One region of the Arthrobacter sp. 9MFCol3.1 genome, then DNA from elsewhere that is predicted to be linked to it. Evidence: predicted binding sites of a transcription regulator. Region 1 holds the regulator's gene; each other region holds the start of a gene.
What was found. The regulator HrcA, encoded in region 1, represses chaperone genes, less so after heat shock. The targets are predictions, from matches to a motif close to TTNGCACTCGNNNNNNNCGAGTGCNAA.
Positions count from the first base shown of each region.

Region 2: a site for HrcA is predicted at 5,787-5,813, ahead of groL (chaperonin GroEL). Genes of this name have one in related genera too.
Region 3: a site for HrcA is predicted at 3,531-3,557, ahead of C560_RS0106900 (FmdB family zinc ribbon protein). Genes of this name have one in related genera too.

Region 1 is NZ_JIBJ01000004.1:375,486-383,245, forward strand. It holds gene lepA (translation elongation factor 4) at 1-767, shown strand, start outside; gene hemW (radical SAM family heme chaperone HemW) at 813-2,051, shown strand; gene C560_RS0104510 (DUF4870 domain-containing protein) at 2,182-2,601, opposite strand; gene C560_RS0104515 (DUF3097 domain-containing protein) at 2,745-3,596, opposite strand; gene hrcA (heat-inducible transcriptional repressor HrcA) at 3,913-4,926, shown strand; gene dnaJ (molecular chaperone DnaJ) at 5,004-6,134, shown strand; gene C560_RS0104530 (16S rRNA (uracil(1498)-N(3))-methyltransferase) at 6,137-6,925, shown strand; gene C560_RS0104535 (GerMN domain-containing protein) at 6,978-7,760, opposite strand, start outside.
Region 2 is NZ_JIBJ01000018.1:68,764-76,523, reverse strand. It holds gene C560_RS0115725 (threonine/serine ThrE exporter family protein) at 1-1,107, shown strand, start outside; gene C560_RS0115720 (siderophore-interacting protein) at 1,132-1,971, opposite strand; gene C560_RS0115715 (uracil-DNA glycosylase) at 2,023-2,829, opposite strand; gene C560_RS0115710 (DUF3263 domain-containing protein) at 2,936-3,277, shown strand; gene C560_RS0115705 (LytR C-terminal domain-containing protein) at 3,371-4,009, shown strand; gene C560_RS0115700 (cold-shock protein) at 4,169-4,372, shown strand; gene C560_RS0115695 (ABC transporter substrate-binding protein) at 4,432-5,700, shown strand; gene groL (chaperonin GroEL) at 5,996-7,633, shown strand.
Region 3 is NZ_JIBJ01000005.1:351,397-359,156, forward strand. It holds gene C560_RS0106885 (ATPase AAA) at 1-2,039, shown strand, start outside; gene C560_RS0106890 (RcpC/CpaB family pilus assembly protein) at 2,140-3,039, opposite strand; gene C560_RS0106900 (FmdB family zinc ribbon protein) at 3,193-3,444, opposite strand; gene C560_RS0106905 (5-formyltetrahydrofolate cyclo-ligase) at 3,598-4,233, opposite strand; gene galU (UTP--glucose-1-phosphate uridylyltransferase GalU) at 4,339-5,256, shown strand; gene C560_RS0106915 (GNAT family N-acetyltransferase) at 5,262-5,882, shown strand; gene C560_RS0106920 (hypothetical protein) at 6,026-7,024, shown strand; tRNA gene C560_RS0106925 (tRNA-Ala) at 7,220-7,292, shown strand; gene C560_RS0106930 (hypothetical protein) at 7,549-7,760, shown strand, end outside.

The sequences.
Region 1 (7,760 bases):
AAATCACCCGCGAGCGGCTCGAACGCGAATACAACCTGGACCTGATTTCCACCGCACCCAACGTGGAATACGAGGTGACGCTGGAGGACAAGAAGGTCGTCCACGTCACTAACCCCAGCGAATACCCCACCGGCAAGATCGCGGAAGTCCGCGAGCCGATGGTGTCCGCCACCATCCTTGCGCCGAACGAGTTTGTCGGCGCCATCATGGAGCTGTGCCAGAGCCGGCGCGGCGTCATGGGCGGCATGGACTACCTCTCCGAGGACCGGGTGGAAATCCGTTACCGCCTGCCGCTGGCCGAAATCGTCTTCGATTTCTTCGACATCCTCAAGTCCAAGACCCGCGGCTACGGGTCACTGGACTGGAAGGCCGACGGCGAGCAGGTGGCCGACCTGGTCAAGGTGGACATCATGCTCCAGGGCGAGCAGGTTGATGCGTTCTCCGCCATCACCCACCGTGACAAGGCCTACGCCTACGGCGTGATGATGACCGGCAAGCTGCGCGAACTCATTCCGCGCCAGCAGTTCGAGGTGCCCATCCAGGCCGCCATCGGCTCCCGGATCATCGCCCGCGAAAGCATCCGCGCCATCCGCAAGGATGTCCTGGCCAAGTGCTACGGCGGTGACATCACCCGAAAGCGCAAGCTGCTGGAAAAGCAGAAGGAAGGCAAGAAGCGCATGAAGATGGTGGGACGCGTCGAGGTGCCGCAGGAGGCCTTCATCGCCGCGCTGACAACGGACGAGTCCAAGGACAAGGCCAAGAAGTAACGGTGCAGGTAATGACTGTTGCTGCAGTATCGGCAGGCCAGGCCCGTGCCTAGCGTCCTTCCCCTCGGCGACCCGGCGCCGCCGGACGGGCTCCTGCCCGCCCAGGCGCGCGAGGGCGCCGGTCAGCGCGCTTTCGGGTTGTATGTGCACATCCCGTTCTGCGCGGTCCGCTGCGGGTACTGCGACTTCAACACCTACACCGCCACCGAGCTGGGCGGCGGGGCCTCCCAGGACGCCTACGCCGCCACCGCGATCGCGGAAGTGGAGTTCGCCGCCGCGGCCCTGAGGGGCAGCGGCCTGCCTGACCGTCCGCTCAGCACGGTCTTCTTCGGCGGCGGCACCCCCACGCTGCTGCCGGCGCAGGACCTGGCGCGCATCCTCACAGCCGCGATCGGCGCCTGGGGCCTGCAGCCCGGCGCCGAGGTAACCACCGAGGCGAACCCCGATTCGGTCACGCCCGCATCCCTGCAGCTGCTCGCCGACGCCGGGTTCACCCGGGTCTCGTTCGGCATGCAGTCGGCCGTGCCGCATGTCCTGAAGGTCCTGGACCGCACCCACACGCCGAGCCGGGTGCCAGAGGTGGTGCAGTGGGCGCGCGATGCCGGGCTCGCCGTCAGCCTCGACCTCATTTACGGGACGCCGGGGGAGTCGCTGGAAGACTGGCGCTACTCGCTCGAGACCGCGCTCTCCTACGCCCCCGACCACATCAGCGCCTATGCCTTGATCGTTGAAGACGGCACCAAGCTTGCCGCGCAGATCCGCCGTGGCGAAGTCCCGGAAATTGACGACGACGACCACGCCGCCAAATACGAACTCGCCGACGAGCTGATTTCCGCCGCCGGGCTCGCCTGGTACGAGGTCAGTAACTGGTCCCGCACCCCCGAACAGGCCTGCCGGCACAACCTCGCCTACTGGCGCGGGGACGACTGGTGGGGCATCGGGCCCGGGGCGCACTCGCACGTCGGCGGCGTCCGCTGGTGGAACGTCAAGCACCCCACCGCCTACGCCAACCGCCTCGGCGCCGGCGTCTCACCGGCCGCCGGACGTGAAACGCTGGACAGCGAAACCCGCAACGTGGAACGCGTCATGCTCGAGGCCCGGCTGAACTCCGGACTCGATATCCCGAGCCTCGGCGGCCTGGGGGACACCGGCAGGCACGCCGTCGCGGGGCTGATCGCTGACGGCCTCGTGGACCCCGCGGCCGCGTTCAAGGGCCGGCTCATCCTCACGCTCAAAGGCCGGCTGCTGGCCGACGCCGTCGTCCGCAGGATCCTGCCGGACTAGTCTGCCGGCCGCAACGCGTCCACAGCTTGGCTGCCTGCAGTAGCGGCCGCACACGGCCGGCGGCACAAAAAAGAGCCGGCCGCTGCCCCATACGGGCAGCGGCCGGCTCTCTCTAGTTTGGTCCGGCCGGCTATTTGATCCAGCGCAGGTTGAACTCGTAACGGTGCGGCTGGCCGCGGTTGACGTGGATGCCTGCCGCGACCGAGAAGCACGTCACAGCAATCCAGATCACCGTGGCGAGCACGGCGAAGAGGTTGCCCACCACCGGGATGAAGACCAGCAGATTGGCCAGCACTGCGGCGAGGGTCGGCGGCAGCGTGAAATTGAGGGCTTCCTTGGATTCCTGCGCCGTGAACGGGCCGCGGTCCTTGAAGATGAGGTAGATCAGCAGCGACGGCACGCAGCCCAGGATGCCGCCGAAGTGGGCGAGCGTGGCCCACTGCCGGTCCTCGCTGGCCGTCAGCGGCAGCGCGTTTGCCGGAACCCCATGGTACGGGGGCTGGCCATGGCCAGCCTGATTGCCCGTGTGTTCGCGTGCGTTATCTGCCACGGTGTAGCCCTTCGGATTGCGGTGATGCGTTGCTGCCTGGGTTGTGCCTGAACTAGCCGGGACCGCACTGGAAGCGCGGCCGCCGTTTCAAGAATACTTGCTCGCACCCGGAAATGGAGATCAGGGGCGGCCGCCGCGGCGGACTAGGGCACGGTGAGGAAGTCAATGACCTCTTCCACGCGGCCGAGCAGCGACGCCTCCAGATCAGCGTAGCTGCGGACAGCACCCAGGAGTTTCTGCCAGCCCAGGCCGATGTCCTCCTTTGTGGAGTGGGGCCAGCCGAAAGCCATCAGGATGCCGGTCTTCCAGTCCATGCCGCGGGGGATCACGGGCCACTGCTCGATCCCCAGGACCGCGGGCCGGATGGCCTGCCACACGTCCACGTAGGGGTGCCCCACGATGAGGACGTTGCCGGCGGCGCCCGGTGAGGCCATGACGGCATCGGCGATCCGCGACTCCTTGGAGTCGGGCACCAGGTGGTCCACGAGTACGCCGAGGCGCCGCCCCGGGCCCGGGCCGAACTCCGCCACGGCGGCTGCGAGGTCGTCAATGCCGTGCAGGGGTTCGACGACGATGCCCTCCACCCGGAGGTCATCGCCCCACACCTTCTCCACCAGTTCGGCGTCGTGCTTTCCTTCCACCCAGATACGGCTGGCCTTGGCCACTTGGGCGCGCTGCCCCGCCACCCGCACCGAGCCCGACGCCGTGCGGCCGGCACCGGCGGCCGGTGCCGCTTTCTTCGGGGCCGGCGGCATCAGGCGGATGGGCTGGCCCTCCAGGAGGAAGCCAAAGCCGAGGCGGAAGGACCGCGACTTGCCCCGCCGGTCCTCCAACGCCACCACGTGCATGCCGCCGGACTTCTCCACCCGGGTCACGGCCCCCACCCAGCCGGACTGGACCTCCTCGAGGACCATCCCGCGTTCCACCGGGACTTCCGGCAACTGGGTCTTGGCGGGGGCGGACAGGTCCTGGGGTCCCCAGTTCTGGTACGACATCTCTACACGCTAACTTTGCACTCGGAATGTACGGCGGTCGGTGGAACTCTCCGGGGCCGGAACCGGACCGCGACGGCGCGGCAACGGCAGCGGCTGCCACGGTCTCGGCACCGGCGTGACGGGAATCGCGTTCCCGCGGGCCACGCCTGGAGCGAATCCAATGCTAACAACGCGGCGACTCATATTAGACTGGTTAGCACTTAGGCATGTCGAGTGCTAACCCTTGTCCTGTTGCGGACCGTCCGTGCAGCACTTGTGGACCCGGACGGACACGGCGGACGGCACCGACTGCGGGACAGTCGATTGGAGGTGGAGCGTGAGCGAACCGCGCAAACTCGAAGTGCTGCGCGCCATCGTGGAGGACTACGTTCATTCGCGTGAGCCCGTGGGTTCCAAAGCGCTCGTGGAGCGGCACCATCTCGGCGTCTCCAGCGCCACGATCCGAAACGACATGGCGGCGCTGGAAGACGAGGGCCTGATCACGGCACCGCACACGAGCGCCGGCCGGATCCCCACTGACAAGGGCTACCGGCTTTTCGTCGACCAGATCTCAGCGGTGAAGCCGTTGTCCCCGGCCGAGCGCCGGGCCATCCAGGCGCTGCTGGAAGGATCCGACGACCTCGACGACATCCTTGACCGGACCGTGAGGCTCCTCTCGCACCTGACCAACCAGGTCGCCGTCGTGCAGTATCCGTTGCTCAGCCGCGCCCGGGTGCGGCACATCGAGTTCGTGCTGCTGGCGCCCCGGAAAGTGCTGGCGGTACTGATCGCGGACACCGGAAAGGTGGAGCAGCGCGTGATCGACGTCGGGCAGGACCTTCCCGACGACGCGTTGGCCGAACTGCGTACCAGCTTTCTGGCCAGCCTCTCCGGAACCCCGCTGAGCCTGATGCCGCAGCTGCTGCCCGCCGTCGTTGCCGGTGGCCCGCCCGCGCGGCGCGGAGCGGCCCAGGCGCTGGCCCGCGGCCTGGAGGCCCTGGCCACGAGCAGCCGCGAAGAGCGCATGGTCATGGCCGGCACCGCCAACCTTGCCCGCTCCAACGTGGACTTCCCGCTCAGCATCGGCCCCGTGCTGGAGGCCCTCGAGGAGCAGGTGGTCATGCTCCGCCTGCTCAGCGAAATGGCCGAAGACCCGCGGGGAGTCACGGTCAGCATCGGCCGGGAAAACCCTTACGACGGTCTGGCCGAGGCCTCCGTTGTGGCCACCGCTTACGGGCCGGACGCCACGGCCAAGGTCGGCGTGCTCGGCCCCACCCGGATGGACTATCCCACCACCATGGCCGCCGTCCGCGCGGTGGCCCGCTACCTTTCGAGGATCCTGGGGCCCTGACAGGCCCGGGACCGAACACGACTTCTTGCCCACAGGCAGTGCCCCACAGGCAGTACGAAAAGGAAGAGATACACACTTTGAGCAGCCACTACGACGTTCTTGGAGTCTCCCGCGACGCATCGGGGGAGGAGATCAAGAAGGCCTACCGGAAACTGGCCCGCACCCTGCACCCGGACGTGAACCCCGGGGAGGACGCCTCGGACAGGTTCAAGGCCGTCACCCACGCCTACGAGGTCCTCTCTGATCCGCAGAAGCGCCGGGTCTACGACACCACCGGCAACGAGAACGGCACCGACAACGGCTTCGGCGGCGGCAGCTACTCGGGCCAGGGCTTCGCCTTCCAGGACATCTTCGAGACCTTCTTCGGCGCCGGCGGCGGCCAGGGCGGCCCGGCGTCCCGGGTCCGCCGCGGCCAGGACGCCCTGATCAGCGTCCGCATCGACCTCCGCGACGCCGTGTTCGGCGTGAACAAGAAGCTCGAGGTCGACACGGCCGTCATCTGCCCCACGTGCGAGGGGTCCTGCTGCCGCGAGGGCACCCACCCGGTCCGCTGCGACATCTGTGGCGGCAGCGGTCAGGTCCAGCGCGCCGTACGGTCGATCCTGGGTCAGGTCATGACGTCCGCCCCCTGCGGATCCTGCGAGGGCTTCGGCACCGTCATCAAGGACCCCTGCAACGAATGCAGCGGCCAGGGCCGGATCCGCAGCCGCCGTTCCCTGACCGTCAAGGTCCCGGCCGGCGTCGCCACCGGTACCCGCATCCAGCTGTCCGGCCAGGGCGAAGCGGGCCCTGCCGGCGGCCCCGCCGGGGACCTGTACGTGGAGATCCGGGTCAACAACGACCCCACCTACGTGCGCGAGGGCGATGACCTCCACGCGAGCCTCAACATTCCCATGACCGCTGCCGCGCTTGGCACCGAAATTTCCCTCGACACCTTCGACGGTCAGCAGGAGATCGACGTCAAGGCCGGCACCCAGTCGGGCGAGATCATCACCCTGCGCGGCCTGGGCGTCACGCACCTGCGCGGCCACGGCCGCGGCGACCTGAAGGTGCACCTGCAGGTGGAAACGCCGGTCAAGCTCGATCACGTTCAGGAGGAACTGCTCCGCCAGTTGGCCAAGCACCGCGGCGAGCACCTCACGGAAGGAAAGCTTGCGGCCAGCGGCGGCGTCTTCGCCAAACTGCGGGACCGGCTCGGTAACCTGTAGCGGTGAGTAACCCGGTCTTCTTCACCGCCCCAGGCACCCTGGACCAGCAGGTCCCCGGCTCGGCCTTCGTCCTTGAGGGCGGCGAGGCACGCCACGCCGTCACCGTCAAGCGGATCGCCGTCGGGGAAACCGTCGACATCGCGGACGGCGCCGGCAAACGCCTGACCGGCACCGTGACCGCCGTCGCTCCCGGGGAGCTGACCGTCGAATGCGTGGACCTTGCCGAGGAACCGCGGCCCGGAACCCGGCTGGTCCTGGTCCAGGCCCTCGCCAAGGGCGATCGCGACGAACTCGCGGCCGAGACCGCGACTGAGTTGGGCATCGACGCCGTCATTCCCTGGCAGGCCGAGCGGTCCATCGTGCGGTGGAAGGCTGAGCGGGCCGCGAAGGCGCATGCCAAATGGCAGTCGGTGGTGACGGCCGCCGCCAAACAGGCGCGCCGGGCATGGATTCCCGAGGTCCGGGCCGCCGTCGACGGTGCCGGGCTGCAGGCGGCCGTGGCGGCGGCAGACCTCGCCGTCATCCTGCATGAAGACGCCGTGCGCCCGCTGCGGCAAGTGCTCGAATCCTGGTTGGAATCCGCGCAGCCCGGCGAGGTCATGGCAGGCGATGCCGGATCCCGTGAGGTCCTGCTGATCGTGGGTCCGGAAGGCGGCATCAGCCCGCGGGAGGTGACCCGGCTCTGCGACGCCGGCGCGGTCACGGCCCTTTTGGGGCACCATGTGCTGCGCTCGTCCACGGCCGGGCCCGCCGCCACCGTGCTGGCCAGCGACATCCTCGGCCGCTGGTGACCTGCGGCAGCCGCCGTCACCGGTGACAGGGACGGCTATTTGACGGTGACGGTTATTTGACCGTGAACCCGCGGGTGTCCTGGAATACTTCCTTGGCGCTGTCGGATGCGTCCACCTGCGACACCCGGACCTCGTAATTGCCCGGGCCGAGGTTCACGGACAAGGTGAACAGCCCGGACTGGGTTGCATCGGCCGAGGCCGTGGCGCTGCCGTTGAGATACGCGGTCTTGGCGTTGTCGCTGTCGCCGTCAACCTTGAGGATCGCCCAGCGGAGCTTCCCGCCCTGGACGGTGCTGCGGCCACGGATCTTGACCGAACCGTCGCCCACGGACGTGCCCTCCTGCGGATCAATGATCCACACAGGGGCCACCATCCCGGCGCTGCGGGACGTCGGTTCGCCCAGACGGACATGGTTGAAGGCGACGTAGTCCGTGTGACCGTCCACCAGCACAACCACCTGGACCTGCTGTCCGGCATCGATGAGGCCGGCGCTGGCCGCGGCAGCTGTCGCCGTGTAGACGAGCTGCTGGATGGCGCGCTCGGCCATGGCCGCATCCACGTTGCTGTTGAAGGCATCAGCGGAGACATCCACGGTGATGACGTTCTTGCCGGAAATCGACGTCGCCAGCTTCTTCGGATTCTGCCAGGGCGTGAAAAAATCCGGATCCAGCGGCTTCTGCGACATCATGACCCGCAGGGCGCGGGTGACGGGATTGTCCTGGTCCGGTACGTCGCGGAACTCGCGGTACAGAAACGCGTTGTCATTGCCCCGGCCGATCCAATACACGGGAGCCTTGTTCGACGTCTGGGCTGTCTCGAGCGGAGCGCTCGTGGT
Region 2 (7,760 bases), on a different contig from region 1:
CCGAAGGACCAGACGCCCATCTCACTGCTGCGCGTGGTGCGGTCCTGGACCAACAACTACGCGGGCCTCTCGCAAGTGCACCAGCTGGTGACGGACATTGTGGCGGGCGGCGTCGGCCGTGAGGAAGCCGTGCGCCGGCTTGAGGACATCACCCGCAGCGCCAAGCCGTTCCCGCGGTGGATGGTCACCGTGGCCTTCGGCGTGTTCTCCGCCGTCTTCGTCGGCGTCCTGGGCGGCGGACTGGGCGCCTCAATCGTCGCGTTCCTCTCCAACCTGCTGGTCAGCCTCCTGGCCCGTCAGCTGGGCCGCTGGCGTACGCCGGACTTCTTCATCACTGCCTCGTGTTCGTTCCTGGTGACCATCATCGCCCTGCTGCTGTGGCGCTTCGGCAGCCCGCTGGGGGTGCAGATTGCCCCCGAGATCGTGGTGGTCGGCGGGATCCTCCTGCTCCTGCCGACGGGACGCCTCGTATCCTCGGTGCAGGATGCGATCAACGGCTTCCCAGTTACGGCGGCCGGCCGGTTCCTGTCCACCATGCTGACTTTCGGGGCGCTGGTTGCCGGCATCGCCGTCGGGTTCGTCGTGGGGGACATGACCGGCATGGATCCCATAGATGTCACCAAGACATTCCCGCCCAAGTATGACTTGTGGGTGATCGTCATCCTGATCGCCATTGCGGTGCTGATGATCGGCATTACGGAACAGACCAGCTGGAAGCTGCTGCTGCCGACGGCGGCAGTGGGGGTAGTGGGCTATCTGGTCCTCATCGGCGGCGACGCCCTGGGCATCGGGTCCCGCTTCGCCCCCGCCCTCGCCGCCGTGGTGATCGGCCTGCTGGCCCGCGTCGTGGCCCTCCGGATGGGCGCCCCGCAGCTGGTGGTGGCCGTCCCCGCCGCCCTGATTCTGCTCCCCGGGCTCACTATATTCCGGTCCATGTATGTATTGACCATCGAGGAATCGGAGATTCTCATGGGCGCCGGCGGGATGCTCAACGCCGGGGCGATCGTGCTCGGTGTCGCAGCCGGCATCGTGCTCGGCGACACCCTGGCGCGGCCCCTGACGCGGAGCCTGGCGAGCAACGAACGGCGCAGGGCCCGCCGCCGCTAGCTCTTGCTGCTCAGCTCTTGCGGCTCAGATCTTGCCGATGGGGAGCTTCTTCTCCGCCTGGAAGTCGTCCTCCACCCGGCCCCTGGCCCAATAGCCCGAGAGGGACACCTGGGCCCGCTCCAGCCCGCGCTGCACGTAGAAAACGTCCCGCAGGCCCTTCATGTAGCCCCGCTCGCCGTGGGCAAAGACCTGCACCCGGCCCTCGGGCCACTCGGCGTCGCGTACTGCCGTGACCAGCAGTCCGCTCTCACCGGCGGGGGCGCCGCCGCGCAGCAGCCAGCGCAGTTCGACGCCGGCCGGGCCGGCGATGGCCTGGACGTCGGCGTCGCTGTCCACTTCGAGCAGGGCCAGGCCGCGGGCATCCTCCGGCAGGGATTCGATCGCGGCGCCGATGGCCGGCAACGCTGATTCATCGCCGGCGAACAGATACCAGTCCGCGGCCGGATCCGGGTTGTACCCGCCGCCCGGGCCGGTGAAAGTCAGGCGATCGCCGGGCTGGGCCGAGGCCGCCCAGGGGCCGGCGAGGCCCTCGTCGCCGTGGATCACAAAGTCAATGGCCAGTTCCTGCGCCGCCGCGTCCACCCAGCGGACCGTGTAGGTCCGGGTGTGCGGCCACTGACTGCGCGGCATGGTTTCCCGGATAGCCCACAGGTCCAGCGGTTCCGGGTATTCGACGGCGGGTTGCGGAAACACGATCTTGACGTACCGGTCCACGTAGTCGTTGTTGACGAACCCGGCGAAGCCAGGGCCGCCGGCGACAATCCGGACCATGTGCGGGGAGAGCTGCTCCCTGCGCAGGACCGTCAGGTCGGTCTGGGGGCGCGAATTCCGGGTGGCGGTGGTGGCAGCGGGGACGGATGTCATGCAGCTAAGCCTAACCAAGAACCCCCGTCGGGAGCTGTGCGCGGAGGCCTGTTACGGCAGCGGCGGCAGTTCCCAGTCGACCGTCCCGTTGCCCTGTTCCTGCAGCAGGGCGTTGGCCCGGCTGAACGGCCGGGACCCGAAGAAGCCCCGCGAGGCCGAGAGCGGGCTGGGGTGGGCACTGGTGATCACGGCGGCGGACCCCAGCAGCGGCCGCACCGACTCGGCATCCTTCCCCCACAGGATCGCCACCAGTGGGGCATGGCCCGTACCAGCGGCGGAGGCGCGGTCGGCGACTGCCCGGATGGCCGCCGCCGTGACGGCCTCCCAGCCCTTGTTCCGGTGCGAGCCTGCCGCCCCGGCACGGACGCTGAGCACCCTGTTGAGCAGCAGTACGCCCTGCTCCGCCCAGCGGCTGAGGTCCCCGTGGACGCGCGGGGGGAAGCCGAGATCGGCCTGAAGTTCCTTGTAGATGTTTGCCAGGCTGCGGGGGATCGGCCGGGTGGCGCCGTCCACGGCGAAGGACAGACCGACGGCGTGCCCCGGCGTCGGATACGGGTCCTGGCCCACCACCAGCACCCGGACGCCGGCCAGCGGCTGCCGGAAAGCCCGCAGCAGGTTCGCCGGCGAGGGCAGCACGCCATGCCCGGCGGCCGCTTCGCCCGCGACAAAGGTCAGGGCTTCGCGCAACTGCGCCTCCACCGGCACCAGCGCCTCCGCCCAGTCCGGAGCAACCAGCGCGTCCAGCGGCCGGCGCGCCAGGTCCGCGAAGCTCAGGGCGTCGGCGGCTGCGGGCTCCAGCTCGAACAAAGCGTCGGGTTCACTGGCGGAGTCAAACTCGGAATCAAACACAGCACCCATTCTTCCGCAGCTGACGTCCGTTTCCGCGCCGGGCCGAATGACAACCCTGTCATTCGGCCGTAGCATGGGGACTGACTTTTTACCGGATCCAGCCAGGGAGTGTGTCGTGGCCGAAACAGCGCAAGAGTACGTGCTCGCGGGGGATTCTGCCGTCTTCCCCACCGCCGGCGCGGGCCTGGACGGGGTGTCCGCGGAGTCTGCGCTGAGCGCCCGCGACCAACAGATGCTGGCCCTGGAGCGGCAATGGTGGAAGTACGCGGGAGCCAAAGAACAGGCCATCCGCGAGCTGTTCGATCTGTCCGCCACGCACTACTACCAGATCCTCAATGCCCTCATCGATACCGAGGATGCGCTGGCCCACGATCCCATGCTGGTCAAGAGATTGCGTAGACTACGTACATCACGCCAACGTGCCCGCACTGCCCGTCGTCTGGGAACAGATTCGTAAAGTCGCGTCACGAGCAGCCGGATGCGCATGTCCTGTTGCGTCCGTTCCGGCCTCGGGCACCCCGTATGAAATCAGCAAGGACGTCGTTTTACCATGACCAAATACGCTCGGGATGAATTTGATCGGGTCCCGGAGACCTCTACCCGGCAGGGAGTCCACCGGGCCGTCGCAGCATCACGGCGCCGGAGCCTGGCGCCCATCTTGGCAGCCGGCTGCGTAGCCCTGGCGATCGGCCTGGTGGCCTTCCTGATCCTGCCGAAGCTCGGCTTCTCCGCAGGCCAGGCCGCGGCCGTGACCGCCGGAGACAGCGCGTCCGCCTCTGCCAGCAGCAGCGCGTCCGCCTCGAGCCCCGTGAGCCCCAGCCCCGCGCCGACGAGCCCGGAGCCGGCCGGCACCGAATCCGCCGTGGCGCCGGCGGCATCGCCTTCAGCGACGCCCAGCGCCACAGCCGCCGCCGTGGACAAGACGCAGCCGGTGACGGTCTATAACGCGACCACCACCGCCGGCCTGGCCACCCGGGTCGGCGGCACCGTCACCTCCGACGGCTGGGTCCTGGGCGAGGCAGGCAACTGGGGCGGTGTCCCGCAGCAGACATCGGTGATCTTCTACAGCGGCGTCGAGCAGAAGGACAACGCGGAGGCACTCGGAACCCTCCTCGGCATCGACACCCTCGTGGACTCCGCCGAGTTCAACATGCCCCTTGTCGTCGTGCTCGGACCGGGCTACCAGTAGCCAAATCCGGTTACGCCTCAATAACTATTAGGCGGCGGCCCTGCCCGCCGCCGGCGTTCCTGGGGGACGCTGTGGGTACAGTATCTGCGGATTTCTCTTCGCAGTCCGCGGCGCACATCGAGGTGGGCCGCACGCAAGCTAGCTGAAAGTGTGGACACCATGGCACTGGGAACCGTCAAATGGTTCAACGCCGAAAAGGGCTACGGCTTCATCACCGTGGACGGTTCCGAGAACGACGTCTTCGTGCACTGGTCCGCGATCGTCGGGGAAGGCTACCGCGCCCTGGACGAGGGCCAGCGGGTGGAACTGGAAGTCGGCGAGGGCGAAAAGGGCCCGCAGGCTGAAAGCGTCCGGCCCGCCTAGTGGCACTGGCTGCCGTCACGAACGCCCCGCGGAACGCGGCGAGGCGCCCCGGAGGAACTTTGCCGCTGGGCCGCGCCCTGGTGGCGGTCACAGTAGCGGCCCTGGCCCTGACGGGCTGCCTGGGCCCGGCGGGCAGTGCCCGTGTGGCCAGCGCCGACGCGAGCGGTGACGGCACCCTGCGCATCGGCCTGATCCTGGACAACACGGGTAAGCAGAACTTCCTCAACGCCTCGCAGCTCGCAGCGGCCAAACTTGCCGTCAAGGAGATCAACGCTGCCGGCGGGCACAAAGGCAAACCGGTGGAGCTGCTGCCGGAAACCATCAGCACGGACACCGCCGCCCAGGCGAAAGCGCTGGTTGCCGCCAAGGCCGACGTCGTGATCGGCCCGACCGATTCCAGCCGTGCCCCGGCCGCCATCGACGTGCTGGCCAACGCTAAGGTAGCTGTCATCTCCCCGGCCAACACCGCCGCCGCGCTCAGCAACTACAAGAGCGGCGGCTACTATTTCCGCACCTCGGCGGCCGACATCGCCCAGGCCTCCGTCCTCGTCAAGCTGGTCAAAGACGGCGGCGCCAAGACCTTGGCGGTGGTCCACGAGGAAGGCGTCTACGGCACAGACGTCGCCGCCGCCGTCGGCGCTGCGGCGAAACAGTCCGGGCTGGAAGTCGTGGCCGACGCGGAGTTCACTCCCGGCCAGGCGCAGCAGGCTGCCTCCGCCGCGAAGGCCGCCAACCCCGATGCCGTCGTCCTGGTCTCGCGTGACGGCGCCCAGGGCGCCATCGCCGAGCTGAACAACGCCGGCCTCGCCGGCAAGAAACTGGTCCTCAGCGACGGAGCAGTCAACAAGTATGGCTCCGGCCTGGGCGCCCGGGCGCTCGAGGGCGCACGCGGGATCCTGCCCGGAGTGTTCCCCTCCGCCACCTTCCAGGCGGACCTCGTGGCCGTTGATCCCGGGCTGAAGGACATGGTTTTTGCCGCCGAGACGTACGACGCCGTCGTCCTGGCCGCCGTCGCCGCCGCCGCGGCAGAGGACGACGCCGGAACCTCCGTCGCGGCGTCCCTCGTCGCGGTCTCCGGCGGCACCCCGGCAGCCGGCGGACCCGGCGCGGCCGGCAGCCAGCCGCCCGGCAAGTCGTGCACCAGCTACCAGGACTGCATCGGCGTCCTCCGGGCGGGCCAGCGTCCGGACTATGACGGCCAGTCCGGACGGATCAACTTTGATTCCCACGGCGACATCACCGAAGCGAACTACATGGTCTCCACCTACGGCGAGGACAACCTGCCCACGGTGAGCGGCACGGAAGCCGCGAGCAGCAGCGGCGGCTGATCGCTCGTAGCGTATTGTGCCCGCGTGGCGTGCGGATCCGGCCGGGCACTGCTTGCACTCTCCCCGGGGGAGTGCTAATTATTGTGTTAGCACTCCAGCGCACTGACTGCTAACACGACGCCCGGTCCGTCCGGCCGCGAAGTGGGGCAGCCGGTCCAGGAGCTAAAGAAACACCTTGCTGGGGTGAGATCCCGGACCCGGCGGCATACAGAGGCCGCGGGGTAGGGATCGTCCGTCGCGGGCACCACAGCGAAGGTTCATTCTTAACGACTGTCCCGAAAGGACTACTGCCGTTATGGCCAAGATCATTGCATTTGATGAAGAGGCACGCCGCGGTCTTGAGCGGGGCCTGAACATCCTCGCCGACGCCGTCAAGGTCACCCTCGGCCCGCGGGGACGCAACGTCGTCCTCGAAAAGAAGTGGGGCGCCCCCACGATCACCAACGATGGTGTTTCCATCGCCAAGGAGATCGAGCTGGACGATCCTTACGAGAAGATCGGCGCCGAGCTGGTCAAGGAAGTTGCCAAGAAGACGGATGACGTCGCAGGCGACGGCACCACCACGGCAACCGTGCTGGCACAGGCCCTGGTCAAGGAAGGCCTGCGCAACGTCGCGGCCGGCGCTGACCCGCTGTCCCTCAAGCGCGGCATCGAGAAGGCTGTTGACGCCGTCACCGTCGAACTCCTGGCCTCCGCCAAGGAAATCGAGACCAAGGAAGAGATCGCCGCCACCGCGTCCATCTCCGCCGGCGACAACGAAATCGGCGCCCTGATCGCCGAAGCCCTCGACAAGGTCGGCAAGGAAGGCGTCATCACGGTCGAGGAGTCGAACACGTTCGGCCTCGAGCTGGAGCTGACCGAAGGCATGCGCTTCGACAAGGGCTACATCTCGGCCTACTTCGTCACCGACGCCGAGCGCCAGGAAACGGTCCTTGAGGATCCGTACATCCTGATCGTCAACTCCAAGATCTCCAACGTCAAGGAACTGGTTGCTGTCCTGGAAAAGGTCATGCAGTCCAACAAGCCGCTGCTGATCATTGCCGAAGACATCGAGGGCGAGGCCCTGGCCACCCTGATCGTCAACAAGATCCGCGGCACCTTCAAGTCCGTCGCCGTCAAGGCTCCGGGCTTCGGCGACCGCCGCAAGGCGCAGCTGGCCGACATCGCCATCCTCACCGGTGGCCAGGTCATCTCCGAGGAAGTCGGCCTCAAGCTTGAGACCGCCGGCCTCGAACTCCTTGGCAAGGCCCGCAAGGTTGTTGTCACCAAGGACGAGACCACGATCGTCGAGGGTGCAGGCGACGCCGACCAGATCGCCGGCCGCGTGTCCCAGATCCGCGCCGAGATCGAGAACTCCGATTCCGACTACGACCGCGAGAAGCTGCAGGAGCGCCTGGCCAAGCTGGCCGGCGGCGTTGCAGTCATCAAGGCCGGCGCCGCAACCGAGGTCGAGCTCAAGGAACGCAAGCACCGCATTGAGGACGCCGTCCGCAACGCCAAGGCAGCTGTCGAAGAGGGCATCGTCGCCGGCGGTGGCGTTGCCCTGATCCAGGCCGGCGCCAAGGCATTCGCGAACCTGCAGCTCTCCGGTGACGAAGCAACGGGCGCGAACATCGTCCGCGTTGCCATCGACGCCCCGCTGAAGCAGATCGCCTTCAACGCCGGCCTCGAGCCCGGCGTTGTCGTGGACAAGGTCCGCGGCCTGCCCGCAGGCCACGGCCTCAACGCCGCCACCGGCGAGTACGTCGACCTGCTGGCCGCCGGCATCAACGACCCGGTCAAGGTAACCCGCTCTGCCCTGCAGAACGCGGCTTCCATCGCCGGCCTGTTCCTCACCACCGAGGCCGTTGTAGCCGACAAGCCCGAAAAGGCTGGCGCCCCGATGGGCGGCGGCGACGACATGGGCGGCATGGGCGGCATGGGCGGTTTCTAACCACCCGCGCCAGCCATCACCGGCTGTTCGACGACGGCGGTCCCACCTTCGGGTGGGGCCGCCGTTGCCCGTTAAGCGCGGTCCCCGTCCAAGGGAGCGTCGGTGGGCGTCGGCGGGTTCTGGCAGG
Region 3 (7,760 bases), on a different contig from region 1:
GGTGGAACCTGTCCGAGCGCTGGCGCACGGCCATCGCAGCCTACCCCCGCCAGGCCGAGCTGTTGCGCAGCCTGCTGAAGGACGGCCGGGTGACCCTGGCAGCCCTGAGCGGCCAGGCGCAGGAGCTGCTGCCCACACTGGTACCCGTGTGGTCCGTCAGCCCCTACCTCATGACCGGCCTCCTGCCGATCGAGCAGACCTTCGATGCCGTCGTGATCCTCGACGCCGAGACGACCTCGTTGCAGGCCGTCCTCCCGGCGATCGCCCGGTCCCGGCAGGTCATCGCGTTCGGCGACGAACAGATCGCCAGCCCGCGGACCTTTACCGTGGGCGTCGAACGGCTCGCCGCGGGGGAGAGCTCCTACCAAAGCGTGGAGAGCTCGTACCGGGCACTCTCTGCCGTGCTTCCGGTCTGGAACCTGAGGACCGTGTACCGTGCGGTCGATGAAGACCTGGTGCGCCAGCTCAGCAAGGGTTTTTACGGCGGGGAACTCACCCGCCTCCCGGAGGGGCAATCCGCCACGGGCCTTGACCGTACCCTCAGCGTGGAGTATCTCCCCGACGGCACGGGGCTGCCCAGCGCTGACCACGACGGCGTCGAATCGGTTGTTGCCGAGGTCAACCGTGCCGTGGAACTGGTCTTCGAGCACGCCCGGCTCCGCCCCCGCACGTCGCTGGCCGTGGTGACCGGCAGCCTCCGCCATGCCGCCCGGATCGGCGAGGCCATCAGGGCCCAACTGCCCAACTACCCCATGCTCGGCAGCTTTTTCACGGCGGGGGATGAGTCCTTCCGCGTGGTGGATCTGGAACGGGCCCAGGGCCTGGTCCGCGACCACGTCATCTTTTCCCCGGGCTACGGCCGCACCCCGCACGGGCGCACCCTCCACAGCCTCGGGCCGCTTTCCGCCGAGGGGGGCCGCGCAAAATTCGCCCTGGCGATGACGCGTGCGCGCCGGTCCCTGCACGTGCTCAGTTGCTTCCGCCCCGAAGACCTCGATGTCAGCCGCCTCAGCCACGGCGCCGTGGACTTCTACGAACTCCTGGACCGTGAGATCGCGGGCAACACGGACCTTGGCAGCCCCGCCTCCCGGGCCGCGGCCAGCGAGCAGGCGCTCGGCGCCGATCCGCTGGTGGCCGACCTGGGCGACCGGCTCCGGGCACGCGGGGCACGCGTGTGGCACCAGTACGACGGTGTCCTGAACATGGTGGCGGCCGCCGATCCGATGACCACCATCGGCCAGGACGACGCGGAGATTCCCCGTCCGGTGGCGATCGAGTCCGATGGCACCGGCCACTACCGGCGGATGAGCGTCCGGGAACGGAGCAGGCTCCGGCCGCAGCTTTTGGAGCGGCTTGGCTGGCGGTACATGCCACTATGGACCATAGAGGTCTTCACCGACCCCTCGGCCTGCGCCGATCGGATTGGCGGCTACCTCGGGCTGGAGAAGCCCACAGCGTCCAGCCGGCTGCGGACAGCGCACGGGTTCTTCGACGACGGCATCGAGCACCTGGCGATCGACGAGGCCCGGGCCGCCGAGTACCACGTGGCGGCCGAACCCGCGGGACAGGTATTCCGCGGCCACGAAACTGCCGGCCAGGAACTCCGCCGGCAGGCACCCGCATCAGCAATGACAAGCAACACAGGCAGTAAGGAGGCCGGCGGCATGAATGCGGACGGCATCACCGGCAACACCTCGAACACCGGCGACAACGGCAACACTGGCGACACCTCGAACACCGGCGACAATGGCAACACCGGCGCCCACGAAGCCGCCGCAACCAACGCCGCGGCGGGGGCCGCGGCCCACACCGCTGGGCCGACGACCGCTGGGCCAAAGCCCGGCGAATCGACCGGCGACGGGCCGGACATGGACCCCGCGAAGGGGACTTCCCGCCGTTCGGAGGCACAGGCCACCGTGGCCGAGGGTGTGCTGCCGAACAAGGCGGCGGAAGACGACCCCCGGCGCTGGGGTGACCAGCCTGATAATTACGATCACGACGCCTGGCTCCAGGAACAGAAGCCACCGCACTGGGGCTGACGCAGCCGTCCGCAGCAGAGCCTGTGGGCGCAGCAGGCGTCGGCCCGAGCCAACTGCCCGGGCACCCTGGCACGGCTGGCACGCTGGCACTGCGGGAACGCTAGCCCGGCGGTGACGCTACGAGCACGAAAAACAGCTTGCCCTGGGTAGACGCGCCCGCCAGCCTGCGTGCCTGGTCGGCCGGTGCTGCCACCACCACCAGCCCGTCAGTCTCCGCAGCGGCGGGCCAGGGGCCGGCCTTACCGCCCTGCGCCGACGTCCAGAGCACCGGCACGGCTTCGGCCAGGACTTGGCTTTCGCCGGGTTGTTCCGTGCCGTTGCCGCCGGTGAGCACCACGTTGACGAACTGCCCGGGTGAGACGAGCTGGATGGAGGCCGGATCCGCCATCCTCAGCGGCACGGCCGCAGAGCCGGGCGGGCTTCCGGCGAGCAAGCCCGGCCCAAGGATCTGGGCGTCGGTGAGGAGCTGGCCCTGGCGCAGCGGTGCGGCCAGCTGTTTGCCCTCGAACGCGGTCTCGCTGCCCGGGTTGCCGGCAGGAACGAGGCCGGGCGGCACGCTGATCCTGCTGACATCGCCGGGTTCCAGGGTCTTTCCGGCCGGCAGGTCGGCCGCTGCGGCGAAGGCTGCGACCGTGTCAGCGGGCGGGGGAGCCAGCTGCTGAACCGTCAGACCGGCGGGGATGCAGAACAGGAGGACCGCGATAAGGCGCCGGTTCCGGTTCAGCCAGCCGCGCAGGCGGCGCCGCGATGGGTGGCCACGGGGCGGTTGACTGCGGGGTTTCGCGGGACGGATCCGGCTCCGGAACGGACGGCCGGCGGTGGAAGACGTGGCGGGAGGAGGGCTGACGGGGCGGATCCCGGTGCGGGACCAGCGGCCGGAGGCCACTTCGGGCATTGCGACGCGGAACGGCCTGAACGAAGGCGTGGAAGAGGGCCCGGATGCCGCCGGGGCAGCCGTCCGGAACGAGGGCGGGAAAACCGCGCTGAGGAAAAGTGCCATGCCGCCACGCTACGGATCCGCCCAGGGCGGCGGGAGCTGGGGAGCGTCCTATGTGGACAACGGCCACAGCGGACAGGGCCCAGCGGTTCAGGCAGTGCCCAGGCTCAGCCGGCCGTGGCCCAGCTGGCAGCCGGCGCCAACCCGGCAGATGCCTTAGCTGGCCGCGGCTGCGGCTGCGGGGGTGGCCGCGGGCGCAGCAGGAGCCGGAGAAACCGTGCTGCCCTTGGCGTCGCGCGAATCGGTCCGGTAGAAGCCGGAGCCCTTGAACACTACGCCGACGCTGTTGAACTTCTTGCGCAGCGTGCCCTGGCACTCGGGGCAGGACGTCAAGGAGTTGTCGCTGAACGACTGCACGATCTCGAAGGCGTGGCTGCAGTCCTTGCAGGCGTATGCATACGTGGGCACTGGAAATCCTCCTCAGGGGCAAACGAGCAGGTCCCGTGCTGTCGAGTCCGGATCACCGCCGATATGTCTATCGACCGGTTCCGTCCTTAGCAGTCGCAGGGCCTGAGTGCCAATTCTATCACCTTGGCACGAGCCCGGATCAGTGGGGCGGGATCAGCCGAGCCGGATGATCCCGCCCGGTGTCAGCGCCGTGTCGACTTTCCGGTCGAACGACTCCGCCGGAATGCTGCCGGCGGGCAGCACCTCCGTGTCATACACGACGGCGGCAGTCGGCAACGCGACTCCCTCGAACGCCCCGCCGGGCGCCCCGCCGGACGCGGAGGACATGGCGGCCAGGGCGGCAAGAAACTTGTCGTAGTAGCCGCCGCCTTGTCCGATTCGGTTGCCCGAGAAATCCACCGCCGTGGCCGGGAGGAAGATGGCGGTGGCGTCCCGCATGACGTCGGCGCCGTGTCGCTCACCGACAGGCTCCTGGATGGGCGCGTAACGGCTGCGGACAAATCCGGACAAGGGAGTCCAGTACACCCAGCTGAGCTCGATATCGGGTTCGCAAACCGGCAGCAGCACCCGGTGACCGGCATCGACCAGGGCCGTCAGCAGCGGCAATGTGGGCGGTTCGGCGCCCACCCCGAGGTACGCCGCGAAGGTGCCCTGGCGGCCGCTGGCCAGCCCGGAGGCCCACTGGAGCCCATGGCTGGCGATGCCCGCCGCGGCGGCATCCTGCGCGGCCGGCGGCAGCACGGAACGCGCCGCCCTGTGGCCGGAGCGTATTTCTTCTTTTGACGCCATCTTGGCCCTTCCCCTGCCTCTTGCGGCCGCGCTGCACCGGGCAGGCCCGGCGGGCGGTTCGCACAATGATTACGCAATGATTCGTCCCTCCGTTAGATTAGTCGTGTGAATACACCCAACGCTTCCGTCCGCAAGGCCGTAATCCCCGCCGCGGGCCTTGGTACCAGGTTCCTCCCCGCCACGAAGGCCATGCCCAAGGAAATGCTGCCTGTCGTTGACAAGCCGGCCATCCAGTACGTCGTCGAGGAGGCCGTGAACGTCGGCCTGAACGACATCCTGATGATCACCGGCCGCAACAAGAGGGCGTTGGAGGACCACTTCGACCGCGTCCCCGCGCTGGAGTCCACCCTGAAGGCTAAGGGCGACACCGCGAAGCTCGAGTCCATCCAGGCCGCCAGCAACCTCGGCGACATCCACTACGTCCGCCAGGGCGATCCCATGGGCCTTGGCCACGCCGTCCTCCGGGCCAAGCAGCACGTCGGGCAGGAGCCGTTCGCTGTCCTCCTGGGCGATGACCTCATTGACGCCCGCGATGAGCTGCTCAGCACCATGATCGACGTCCAGGCCAAGACCGGCGGGTCGGTGGTCGCTCTGATCGAGGTGGACCCGTCCCAGATCAGTGCCTACGGCTGCGCCGACGTCGAGGCAATCGGCGGTGAGGACTACGTCCGCATCAACCAGCTCGTGGAGAAGCCCGACGCCGCGGACGCCCCGTCCAACCTGGCCGTAATTGGCCGCTATGTGCTGCACCCGGCCGTCTTTGAAGTGCTGGAGCGCACTGCGCCCGGCCGCGGCGGGGAAATCCAGCTCACGGACGCCCTGCAGGAACTCTCGGCCGGCACCGGCGAGGGCTACGGCGTATATGGCGTCATCTTCCGCGGCCGCCGCTATGACACCGGCGACAAGCTCAGCTACCTCAAGGCCTGCGTCCAGCTCGCCTGCGACAGCGAGGACCTCGGCCCGGGCCTGCGCGAATGGCTGCCCGGCTTCGCGTCCAGCCTGGCCCCCAGCCTCGCCAAATAACTCCCGTGGGGGGCAGCTTCACCTGGCCGGTGACCCTGGAGAGCGGCGACATCGTGTTGCGCCCGATCCGGTACCGGGACCGCAAGGAGTGGACAGCACTCAGGTCCCGCAACTGCGAGTGGCTGGCCCCCTGGGAGGCATCGAACCCGGTCCCCGGCGGCGGTCTGCCGGACTACCGGCAGATGGTGCGTTCGCTCAAGGCCCAAGCCGCGCAGGCGACGGCGCTGCCCTTCGTGATCGCGGAATGGACACCCGGCCATCAGGCACCGGTGATCGTGGGGCAGCTGACGGTGTCCTCGATCGTATGGGGATCGGCCATGATGGCGACGCTTGGCTATTGGGTTGACAAGGAACGGGCCGGCCGGGGGATCGCCCCCACCGCGGTGGCCATGGCGACGGACTATTGCTTCGGCACCCTTGGCCTGCACCGCATGGAGATCAACATCAGGCCGGAGAACGCGCCGAGCCTGCGCGTGGTGGAGAAACTCGGCTTTCGCGACGAGGGATTCCGGCCCAGGTTCCTGCACATCAACGGTGAATGGGCGGACCACCGGACCTTTGCGCTCACGGCGGAAGAAGTACCGGAAGGCCTCCTCGCACGGTGGCTGAGAACCCGCCAGTCCTGAAGCCCGCGACAGCCGCCTGACCAGCCACAACGCCCCGACGTCGGGCAGCGGCCGCCGCACGCACGACACACCCCTGACAATGCGGGCCAGCACCCCATATACCTCATACGGTTTTGAGTGTGGACTTCCCTCTTAGCAGCTCTGTGATCCTTGTCATTGCTGTTGCGCTCTGGATCGTGTGGGTGGCGCCTTACGTTCTCCGGAACGGACGCCACCAGCTGCAGCCTGCAGGCGAATTCCTGGCGGACGTCGTTGACATGGAACCAGCAGATCCACAGGCGGGGAAGGTTATGAAAATGGCGGCGCAGCAGGAGAAACCCATGATCAGCACTCAGCGCGCAGAACCGGCCGGCGGCACACCTGGGCCCGGTGCGGGCAAGGCGGCGACCCCTCAGCTGAGCCCGATTGCTGCGGAGGGCTCCCCGCCGTTCCGGATTCGGTGGGGGCGCCTGGTGCTGGCGGTAGCCGGGCTCCTGGCTCTCCTCACGGCAGTGGTATCCGGAGCCCTTCGACTTTTCGGCATCGGTTCAGGCTGGCTGCCGGTGACCGCCCTCCTGGGCGCCGTCGCCGCAGTGGCGCTGCTCCGCCGCCTGGCCGTCCGCGATCGCCGGCGGAAAATGAACGCTGCATTCCGTGCAGCCATGGCCAGCCCGGAACGCACTCCTGCGCGGCCGTCCGTGCCTGAACAGACCCCCTCGGTTCCCGCCGGCCGCCCCGGCACCCGGCCGGAAAGCCCGCTCTTCGACGCCGAAGCGGGCCGCAACACGCCCGAGCCCGCGCCGAAGCCACTGACCGCACTGGAACTCCGCCAGGCCGCCCTCGCCGAAGCCGTAGCCTCGGGGGATGCCTCGGCGGCTGCGGCCGCCGGCACGGGTGCAGTAGCGGAGGGCACCAGCTGGGAGCCCGTCGAGGTTCCCAAGCCCACCTACGTCGAAGCCCCGAAGGCCGAACGTGCAGCCCCGATGCCACTCGACCTTCCCGAAGCGCCGAAGGCCGTAGGAAAGCCGTCCCTCAAGCAGGCCTCAGCGCGGCCGGCAGCGTCCGATCCGCAGACCGCCGAGGATTCCGAGACCAAGCAGCTCAGCAAGGCCCAGAGCGCCTTGAGCAACCTGGATGACGTCCTCCAGCGGCGCCGCGCCTGATCCGGCCCGTCCTTCCCGAGATTACCCCGGGCAGCCAGCAATGGCTGCCCGGGGTTTTTCATGTCCCGGGGCTAGATCTGGTGCCGGCCGCGCGACACGGCACCGAGACTTTCCGGGGCTGGCTGGAAAACAGCGCAGATAGTTTGTAGCCTAGGGACACCGGCAACGCCGTTCCGTCAGGACCGGCGTTGCTTCGGGGCTATAGCTCAGTTGGTAGAGCGCTTCGTTCGCATCGAAGAGGTCAGGAGTTCGAATCTCCTTAGCTCCACAGATTTCAAGGGTTTTTGAACCTTTGAGTGCGTGGCCCGACTGTTTGGTCCGGCTGTAAGGCCGGATCATTCAGGATCCGCGGCCGTCAGCCCGACTGAGTACGGTGGGCCGCGTTGCCCGCGGACCCGTGACCGGTGCAGAGCAATACCATCATTCCAGGCCCCTGACCTGCGCAATCATTGTCGAAATGGTGTCTGGGTATTATGCTCGGCGACGGGGGAGCCGGGAGCCGGCTCAAAGACTTGGGGGAAAAATTGAACAAGAAGACCACCCGCTTAGGCATCGCCGGGGCACTCACCGCGCTCTCGCTCACCGCACTCTCGCTTGCGGGCCTCGCCGTTCCGGCGCAGGCCGATCCCGATCAGTGGGCCATTCCACCGAACATCGATTCCTGCGGCCCGGTGGTCGACTCAGTCAGGTTCTGCACGGCGCCGGACGGGCATCCGTACCCGATGTTGGTCAACGG